DNA from 3 places in the Bacillus sp. HSf4 genome. Region 2 is predicted to be linked to each of the others. Evidence: riboswitches for the same ligand, from Rfam matches in the RefSeq annotation. Region 2 holds a riboswitch; each other region holds the start of a gene.

Region 1 (3,278 bases), 1.4 Mb from region 2:
CATTTTTAACGCCCATCCTGCTGCACCGCTTTAGGCTCAGTATACCTGTTGTTGTTGCGGAAATCATTATGGGGCTTATTATCGGCAAGAGCGGCTTCAACCTTGTTGCAGAACATGATGCATGGTTGGAAACACTGTCGATGCTCGGATTTATTTTTCTCATGTTTTTAAGCGGTCTTGAAATTGATTTTTCCGCTTTTGAAAAAGGAAAGAAAAAATTGCTTCTCCCAAACGGAAAAGCAGCTCCCAATACATTTACGACGGCTGCCTTTATCTTTGTCGGAATATTTATTTTGTCGCTCGGCTTGTCATACAGCTTTGTACTGGCCGGATTTATTGATAACGCCTTTTTAATGACGCTGATCATTTCAACGATTTCTCTCGGCGTCGTCGTCCCGACTTTGAAGGAAGAGCGTCTCATGAAGACGAATATCGGCCAGATTATTTTGCTTGTGGCGGTGATTGCCGATCTTGCGACGATGATTTTGTTGGCGGTATTTGCATCGATCTATGGTGAAGAAAACAGCAACATGTGGCTGTTGATTATATTGTTTGGCGCAGGCGTCGTCCTCTACCTTTTCGGAAGGGTCTTTCAAAAGCGCTCTTTCGTAGAAGTGATGTCAAAAGGGACGATTCAAATCGGCACAAGGGCGATTTTTACTTTGATTATCGTACTGGTCGCCCTTTCGGAATCGCTCGGCGCGGAAAATATTCTCGGCGCATTTTTAGCTGGGGTGCTCGTGTCGCTGCTTTCACCGAACAAAGAGCTCGTCCAGCAGCTTGATTCATTCGGCTATGGCTTTTTAATCCCGATCTTTTTTGTGATGACCGGTGTCAAGCTTGATATTTGGTCGCTTTTTGGAAACCCGAAAATTTTAGTGATGATTCCGCTGCTCTTTGTAGCATTACTCATCAGCAAGGTGATTCCCGCATTGGTTTTGAAAAAATGGTATGACACGAAAACCGTGCTGGCTTCAGGTTTTCTTTTGACATCGACACTGTCTCTTGTCATTGCAGCGACGACGATCGGCGAACGCATCGGCGTGATCGATGCGCAAATGTCCGGCGCGCTGATTTTGGTGGCTGTGATCACATGCATCATTACACCGACCGGCTTTAAAAAGCTGATGCCGAAAGCGGAAAACGAAATAGAGAAAAAGACGATCACTTTTATCGGCGCCAATCAAATGACGCTTCCGGTCACACTTGAACTGTCTCCTGAAGAATATAACGTCAGGATTCTCCATGTTCATCAGGAAAAGAAAGAAGAGAAGCTGGCCGATTCCGTCTTTGATGTGGAAGTGCTGCCTGATTATGAATATGACACATTAAAATCGTTTGCCGTTTTTGAAACAGACATTCTTGTCGTGGCGACGGGAAATGAAGAGCGAAACACGGGAATTGCGCTTTACGCGAAGGAGCAAAAGGTGGAAAGAATTATCGCCAGCGCAGATTCGCCGCAGGCGGAAAGCGAATTGAAAGAAAAAGGGATCGACACATTCTCGATTCTCTTGTCAACGAAAACATTGCTCCGTGCCCTTATTGAAGCGCCGGGGGTTATGAAGCTCCTGACCAATCAGGATGCATCTTTATATCAGATCAATATGAACAATGACCGGTTTGACGGCGTACTGTTAAGGGAGTTTCCTTTTACAGGAGATGTCATTTTTGTGCGGATCTTCCGGGGCGTCGACAGCCTTGTGCCCCACGGGGATACAAGACTGAAGATGGGCGACAGGCTGATCGCCACCGGTTCGCGCGAATATATCGCAGAATTGAAAAAAACGCTTGAAGACTGATGCTTGACCATTTTCTATTTCGTGATAAGATTAAAGTATAACTGAATGAAAAAGAAATGTTTTCCACTAGGGGAGTCCTTGATAAGGGCTGAGATAAAAGTGTGACTTTTAGACCCTCATAACCTGAACAGGTTCAAACCTGCGTAGGGAAGTGGCAAGGTATTTGACGATGTCTATATGCAAATTCCAAACCACTTTTCCTGCGGGGAAAGTGGTTTTTTCATTTTTCAGGAATGAAGGAGGAGCCTTGAAATGAAATTTTCAGAAGAATGCCGAAAAAGCGCTGCCGAATGGTGGGAAGGCAGCTTTGTCCACCCGTTTATCAAAGGAATCGGAGACGGCACACTTCCGGTTGATCGATTTAAATACTATGTCATGCAGGATTCCTACTATTTGACACACTTTGCCAAAGTCCAATCCTTTGGAGCGGCATATGCTCAAGATTTGTATACGACAAGCCGGATGGCTGACCACGCGAAAGGCACATATGAAGCCGAGATGTCGCTCCATAGAAAATTTACTGATCTTTTGGGGATTACAGAAGAAGAAATCAACGCGTTTCAGCCGTCGCCTACGGCATATGCCTATACGAGCCACATGTACCGTTCCGTCATGAGCGGTAATTTTGCGGAAATTCTCGCCGCATTGCTTCCGTGCTATTGGCTTTACTACGAGGTCGGCGAAACGCTGAAAACGTGCAAACCTGACAATGCCGTGTATCAGGAATGGATCGCGACATACGGAGGAGGCTGGTTTAAAAAATCTGTAACGGAACAGATCAACCGCTTCGATGAACTGGCTGAAGACGCTGATGAGAAAACCCGCGAGAAGATGAAGGAGAACTTCGTCATCTCCAGCTTTTACGAATACCGGTTCTGGGATATGGCCTATCAAAAAGAAAGCTGGTCACAAAGCGGGGTGGATCAGGTTGCAGCTTCACGCGATCACCGATAACAGGCATTCTGTGGAGGAATTGGCGGCAAAAATTATTTCCATCAAGAATGCTGCTGACTTTATCCACATTCGCGAGAGATCAAAGCATACAGGCGACATATCTGATTTAATCAGCAGGCTGCTCATCGGCGGCGTGGATAAACAAAAGCTCGTCATCAATGACAGGGTGGATGTCGCGTTGTTCCACAATATCCATCGTGTTCAGCTGCCGTCGCACGGCTTTTCTGTCAAGTGTGTGAGAGATCGTTTTCCGCATCTGAAAATCGGCAAATCTGTTCACTCGGTTCAAGAGGCGGTTCAGGCTGAAAAAGAAGGGGCCGATTACGTGCTGTTCGGCCATATTTTTGCGACAGACAGCAAAAAAGGCCGGACAGGAAGAGGAACCGCGAGCCTCGCTGATGTGAAGGCGGCCGTTCGCATTCCGGTTATCGCAATCGGCGGGATCACCGCAAAAACGCTTCCTGACGTGCAGAAGGCTGATCCTGACGGGATCGCGGTCATGTCGGGGATCTTTTCGAGCGACAG
Region 2 (3,278 bases):
TATGAACAATACCGTGAACAAATTTATAAACAAGTAGAGAATGATCCGTATGCACAGTCGTTAGGAAGATGCCTGATCAAAGAGAAGCTTTGCGTATGAGGTTAGTAGAATTAGATAAACTTGAAATGTCAATACTTCTCTCGTTCTGATCAGTACGAGAGAAGATCTATGCACGTTTAAGAGAATTAGAACGACCTGAGTAAAGGGAAGAAGAATCCATCTTTATTTGAGGTCGTTGAACTAACAGCAAATGATGTAAAGAAATGCAACAAAAAAATGTAACATTAAAACGCATCGAACACCCAATCAATAAGGCAGGTGAGAAAAAAAGGCGACCGCGCAGAGTTGAATCAGAGACCTTACATGAAACAGCATTAAATATATTAAAGCAGCAGGAAAAGCCAATTAGAAGTATCAATCTGCAAAAGAAGATTGAAAAGAAAACTGGTAGACAAATCTCTAATATGACGGTATTTATGGATCAATTAAAGAAAAAAATCCAGAGATAAGAAAACCTCATAGAGGACGATATATTTTGGTGAGGACTTAAAAAATGGAGCGCTTGTAATACTGGGGGAATATAATTTTCATAAATTTCCACCTTTTTGAGGACCTAGTGAAAGAAATAGAAGCCGGAATTTTGGCCGGCTTCTACAGCGTTATTTCCCCTTCGCTTTTTTTCGTTTCTCCTTCTCCGCCCGGTAAAACTCATGAAACATCTTCATCAATGCCCGTTTTTCGATCCGCGACACATAGCTCCGCGAAATCCCGAGCTCTTTCGCGATCTCGCGCTGCGTTTTTTCTTTCTTCAAATCAAGGCCGAAGCGGCCGACGATGACTTCTTTTTCTCTGCCGTCGAGGATGTCGATGTATTTTTTGACTTTTTCAAGCTCCATGTTGAGCTGGATGGTGTCGATGACGTCTTCGTTTTCCGATTTGAGGACATCGATGAGGCTGATTTCAATGCCACTCACAGGTTATCCGTTTTTGTTGCGTTAAAGAGATAAACAATTAACTTGTTTTTTAGGGAGCTTACTGTTATCGGTTAATTTTATTAGGTAATATCCTTTTACTTGATGGGAAACTAAAACTAATTAAAAAATAGCGAACTATATCGGCATTTTTTGCTACTACATTAGAGAATCTCTCTAGGCGTAGCCATGACATGCCATCAAATGCAACTCATGGTTAACTTTCAAAAAAACTTTTGTCGGTTGATACGTAGGGTTCAACGTTAATCCTATCATTGTTTGACAAGTGGTATGGAATAGTTTAGAATTAAAGTAAATATTTATATTTTATCCACTGGGGGAGCTTTTAGAAGCTGAGAAGAGACATAAGTCCTGACCCTTTGAACCTGATTTGGTTAACACCAACGTAGGGAAGTGAAAAAATTAGAGAGATTTTTTTATCTTATCTATATTTAAGCCACTTTCCATATGAAAGTGGCTTTATTTATTTGAAAGGATGATATTAAAGTGACAACTAAAAAAGTTTTTTTAGCAGGGCCTTTTAAAAGTTTAGTAGATGAGAATACCGGATTGATGAGTTTACATGAAAGGGGAAAGTTAGAGTCGTTAATTTCTTTTTTTGAAAATGAAGGATGGTTAGTTCATAATGCCCATAAGCGAGAAGGATGGGGGAAAGATTTCATGACACCCCAACAATGCACTAAAATTGATTTTGATGAAATAAGCACTTGCGACCTTTTTGTAGCTTTTCCTGGCTCACCGGCTTCTCCTGGAACTCATATAGAAATTGGATGGGCTTCTGCCTTGAAAAAAAAGATAGTGTTATTACTAGAAAATGATAGGGATTATGCATTCTTAATCCAAGGGTTAAATGTAGTAGCTGATGTTGAATACATTAATTTTAAAGATACCGATGATTTATTAAAGAAGATTAAAAGTATCCTTATAAAATAAAGGGTGGAATCTAAATGAGAAAGAAAACTTTTCATGAAGCATATATGGAAACCCTGTATGACATCTATTACAACCCTGAATTTTTGAATTCACCGCGTGGACAAAAAAGCAAAGAAAAATTGAACTATCATCTGACCCTTGAAAATCCAATAGAACGTGTCACTTACTTACCCTCTAGAAAAACAAATATCGTGTTTAATTTTGCTGAAGTTTTATGGTATTTATCGGGGAATAACAACTTAGATTTTATTAGTTATTACAATAAAAAAATGCCTTTATATTCAATGAATAAAAAAACATTAACAGGTACTGCGTATGGGCCTAAAATATTTGAATTTGGAAACGCAAAATTAAATCAATGGAATAGAATAAAAAATCTTTTGACACAAGAAGACGTTGATTCAAAAAGGGCTTTTATTCAAATATTTGATGCCTCGGAACTCTTCGTTTCAGGAAACATTGATGTTTCTTGTACAATCGGTTTGCAATTTTTCATAAGAGAAAACAAGTTATACATGTCTTCCGTCATGCGTGCAAATGATGCATTTCGAGGAATGATTAGTGATCTGTTCTCTTTTACATTTATGCAAGAATTAATGGCGAGAGAACTTCGTTTAGAAGTCGGGGAATATTTCCATAATGTTGGTTCTATTCATATTTACGAATCGGACAACGAATGGGCAAAAACAGTACTTGAGGAAGCTAAAACCCATAATGATATCGCGGCTTTTGAATTTCCTAAAATGCCTGCCGGGAATAATTGGGCCTTCATCGAAACAGTTTTAGAATATGAGGTTTTGCTTAGAAAAGATCAAATTTCAATGTCAAAGCAGGATATTGAAACTCTAGACTTACCTGAATATTGGAAACAGATTCTTTTACTTTTCAGTATATATCAGCATATTGCTTATAAACGAGATATGGATCATTCTCTATTTCAAGGGTTACTTCCTATTTATCAATTTTTTGTTAGAAATAAGTGGTTTAATTACTTCTCAACTAAACAAAAGGGGGGAATTTAATGAAAACTTCTTGGAAAGAAGACAGTGTTGCTGGTAAATTCGATGCTTATAACGACGTTTTAGAACAAACATTAGGTTTTGAGTATGTTTTTCGTAAATTTGATAAAGCGGATATTAAAAAGGTGCTCGATTTTGGCTGTGGTCCCGGAAAGGTAGCATATAGGTTAGCTGAAAGAATAGATTGCAATGTAATCGCAGTAGATGAATCAAGTAAAATGTTAGATATAGCAAAGACAAAAAGAAAGCATCCACATGTTGACTATCATTTAATTGAACATGATAATCTTTCCTTCTTACCAGATCATTCAGTTGATGCTGCTATGGCCTGTTA
Region 3 (3,278 bases), 490 kb from region 2:
TGGGGGAACGGCTTGAAGCGGTAGCTGATTTTGAGTCGGTATCAGAACTGTCAGGCCAAGACATCGCGGAAATGATTTCTGTATTGAATGATCTTCAAAAGACGCTTGAAGTGAAAACGAAATATTACCTTGTCAAGGACGGCAAGAAAAAAGCGGTGACTTTGACAACCCTTGTCAGCGCAGATGAGCTGAAGGGAGCGAGCCTTCTTGTGGAAGTCTACGATCTGAAAGGAAATTTCATTTTGGATGTGTTGCTTACACCTGAAATGATCGGCTCGGATCTCATTCATGATACAGGTTCAAAAGTGAAGCAAACGCAAACCGCTGTTAAGCATGATGCAAAGAAATCTCATGTGAAAAAGACGGTTACAGGGGCAAAGCTTCCAAAAACTGCAGGGCATTATGCGGAATGGTCCATGCTTGGATTCGTTTTGATGGCTGGCGGATTTTTCATGGTCAGAAGGCTTCGGAAGGCAGCTTAAAGAAACGCAAGCGAATGGGCGCTTTTTTATGGGGAGTGAGTCAAGATCAGAAGATCCCGGAAAAAAAGAATGTTATTGGTGTTATCCATCATGATGATAGCGGCAGGGCTCTATTTAACGACGTCAAATGGATTTAAGCTGCTTCATGGCTATACCCTGTTTTCATTTCAGGAGATGAAAAAAGAGAAAGTCCCAGAAACAAAGCCCGTTCCAGCCGAAAAAAAAGAAAAAACCGTGATTGAGCAGTCGTTTGCAAACGGTGAAAAAATCGGTGATCTTGTGATCCCGAAAATCAATGCCGTGCTTCCGATTTATCATGGAACTGACGAGGATGAACTTCAAAAGGGAGTCGGCCATTTTGCCGGATCAGTGCTGCCTGGTGAAGATGATAATTCCGTTCTGTCGGGCCATCGCGATACGATCTTCAGAAGGCTCGGGGAAGTGGGGAAAGGGGACCGCTTAATGATAAAAGCCGTCTACGGAACCTTTACCTATCAAGTGAAAAAGGTTCGAATCGTTGATGCGGATGATCGGACGGTGATCGTCCCCAAACCGAGAGCGACGCTGACTGTTTCCACCTGCTACCCGTTTGATTTTATCGGTTCTGCGCCAGAGCGTTATGTTCTGGTAGCTGATTTGCTGGAACGGAAAAACAGCGGCACCTAAACCAGGTGTCCGCTGTTTTTTTATCTCATATCATCGCCCGTCCTCAGAAGCCTCGGAGCCGTCAGCAGCAGCAGACAGAGCACGATTGTGCAAATGACAAATGACGGAACCATATATGTGCCATTATACGTTAAGGTATAAATCCAAACCGGAGTCCCTTTCGGCGCATAATTTGCGAAAAAGACCGCACCGCTGATGACGTGGGCGAGAAATTTCAGTCCGCTTCCAAAAAAGACCGCAAGCGTGACATAAGCAACAAGCTTCCCTTTTGCGGTTTCCGCGGCCGAAGTTCGGATCGGACCTGCGAATAAACCGCCGATTCCAGCGGCTGTTGGCGCGATAAAATAATCGAGCAGAAATTGGATCGGATGAACGTAAAAAAGCCCCCCTGTGACAAACTGGAGCAATCCGGCCAGCAATCCGGTCATCAGCCCGGCTTTCAGTCCTCGCCGAAAAGAGATTAAAAAAATCGGGATCATCATGATGGCAATCGAACCGCCCTGGGGCATTTTTAAAAACATCCCGGAAATCGCATCTAAAATCATTGCGATTCCTGTCATGATTGCAATTTCAATAAGCTGTACGAGTTGTTTTGATTGATTCATTGTAACCCTCACTTTTGATGAACAAAGGGATACTGGACTTCTTTCCCAATAAAAAAGCAATGCGGGGAAGGAGTAGGAAAGTTTTCCACGCACTGCTTTGGATGCAATTAGAATGACTTTGCCACATCCCTACGCCAGCGTTAACTAACAGGTTCAAAGGGTCAGAACGGTTGTTCACTCTCAGCCCGAAGGCTCCCCTTGTGGTCATCATGTTATTTAGTTATTTTCTACTATACTAAAAAAGAAAACAGACGACAAGATAAATATTCAAAAAAATTTGCTTATTTTCTCCAATATGTAGCAATCACGTCTTCCTTTCTTTATAATAGGACTTATTCGTACGTACAAGATGCAGTAAAGGGTTGATCTGATGAGTGAGCATACAAAATACAGCATGGTCAAAAATCAAATTAAATCATGGATATATGAGGGCAAAGTCAAGCCTGGGGAAAAAATTCATTCCGAAAATGAATTAATGAAAATTTTTGATGTCAGCAGACATACGATTCGGCAGGCTATCGGTGACTTGGTTCATGAAGGCCTTCTGTACAGGGAACAGGGCTCAGGAACATATTGCTCACATCGCCTCCGACCTTCTGACAAAGGCAGGGAAAGACATAAAATGATCGGCGTCATCACGACCTATTTGTCTGACTACATTTTTCCCTACATTATCAGGGGGATCGAATCGACGTTGTCGAGTGAAGGGTATACGCTGCTCGTCGCAAGCACGAATAATGACATAGAGAAAGAAAAACAATGCCTTGTCAACATGCTTGACAAAAACATTGACGGATTGATCGTTGAACCGACGAAAACCGGAAGCTTCAATCCGAATTTGAACTACTACCTGACGCTTGAACAGCATCATATCCCTTACCTGATGATCAATCAGCTTTATCAGGAGCTGAATCCGCCCCATTTTATTTTAGACGATGAATACGGCGGATTTATAGCGACTGACCATTTAATCAAGCTCGGCCATGAAAAAGTGTTCGGCCTTTTTAAACAGGATGACATGCAAGGCGTCAACAGAATGAAAGGTTTTATCCGCGCTTTCAGAGAAAACGGCCTGTCTTTTTATCCGGACATGGTTGTCACCTATACGACAGAAAACAAGGAAGAAAAGACCGTCTCTGAGGTGAGAAAACGCCTGTCTTCTTCAGATCGTCCGTCGGCCATTTTCTGCTATAACGATCAAATTGCCCTTTTAGCGCTTGATGTGATTAGGGAACTCGGTCTGAAAGTACCTGAGGACATCTCGATTGTCGGCTATGATGATTCGCATTTAAGCCAGGCCTCGGAAGTCAAGTTGACTTCAGTCACCCATCCGAAAATGCAGATGGGAATTGATGCGGCCAAGTGGATGATCGCTAAAGTCGAAGGGCGAAACGCCGATCAGCTTGAGCATTCCACTGTCTATAAACCTGAACTGATTGTCAGACAATCGACGGCGGAATTAAAAAAGCGCTGAAAAATATAAGGGAATCGAAAAAGTGGACTGCCATCACCTGAATGAATGGCG

What was found. A riboswitch is a leader RNA that binds a small molecule or an ion and turns the genes downstream of it on or off. The one in region 2 is predicted to bind thiamine pyrophosphate.
Region 1: it holds a riboswitch for thiamine pyrophosphate, as region 2 does, so the genes downstream of both, tenA (thiaminase II) here and P3X63_RS14345 (nucleoside 2-deoxyribosyltransferase) in region 2, are expected to answer to the same signal.
Region 3: it holds a riboswitch for thiamine pyrophosphate, as region 2 does, so the genes downstream of both, thiT (energy-coupled thiamine transporter ThiT) here and P3X63_RS14345 (nucleoside 2-deoxyribosyltransferase) in region 2, are expected to answer to the same signal.

The regions. Positions count from the first base shown of each region.
Region 1 is NZ_CP120679.1:1,341,661-1,344,938, forward strand. Features, by position in the region: gene P3X63_RS06820 (monovalent cation:proton antiporter family protein) at 1-1,799, shown strand, start outside; TPP riboswitch at 1,858-1,966, shown strand; gene tenA (thiaminase II) at 2,052-2,753, shown strand; gene tenI (thiazole tautomerase TenI) at 2,728-3,278, shown strand, end outside.
Region 2 is NZ_CP120679.1:2,778,120-2,781,397, reverse strand. Features, by position in the region: gene P3X63_RS14360 (hypothetical protein) at 1-99, shown strand, start outside; gene P3X63_RS14355 (Rok-like winged helix domain-containing protein) at 264-509, shown strand; partial or broken gene P3X63_RS14350 (sigma-70 family RNA polymerase sigma factor) at 660-968, opposite strand; TPP riboswitch at 1,298-1,401, shown strand; gene P3X63_RS14345 (nucleoside 2-deoxyribosyltransferase) at 1,479-1,925, shown strand; gene P3X63_RS14340 (thymidylate synthase) at 1,940-2,947, shown strand; gene P3X63_RS14335 (class I SAM-dependent methyltransferase) at 2,947-3,278, shown strand, end outside.
Region 3 is NZ_CP120679.1:3,268,954-3,272,231, reverse strand. Features, by position in the region: gene P3X63_RS16905 (processed acidic surface protein) at 1-482, shown strand, start outside; gene P3X63_RS16900 (class D sortase) at 576-1,148, shown strand; gene thiT (energy-coupled thiamine transporter ThiT) at 1,169-1,753, opposite strand; TPP riboswitch at 1,863-1,962, opposite strand; gene P3X63_RS16890 (GntR family transcriptional regulator) at 2,124-3,227, shown strand.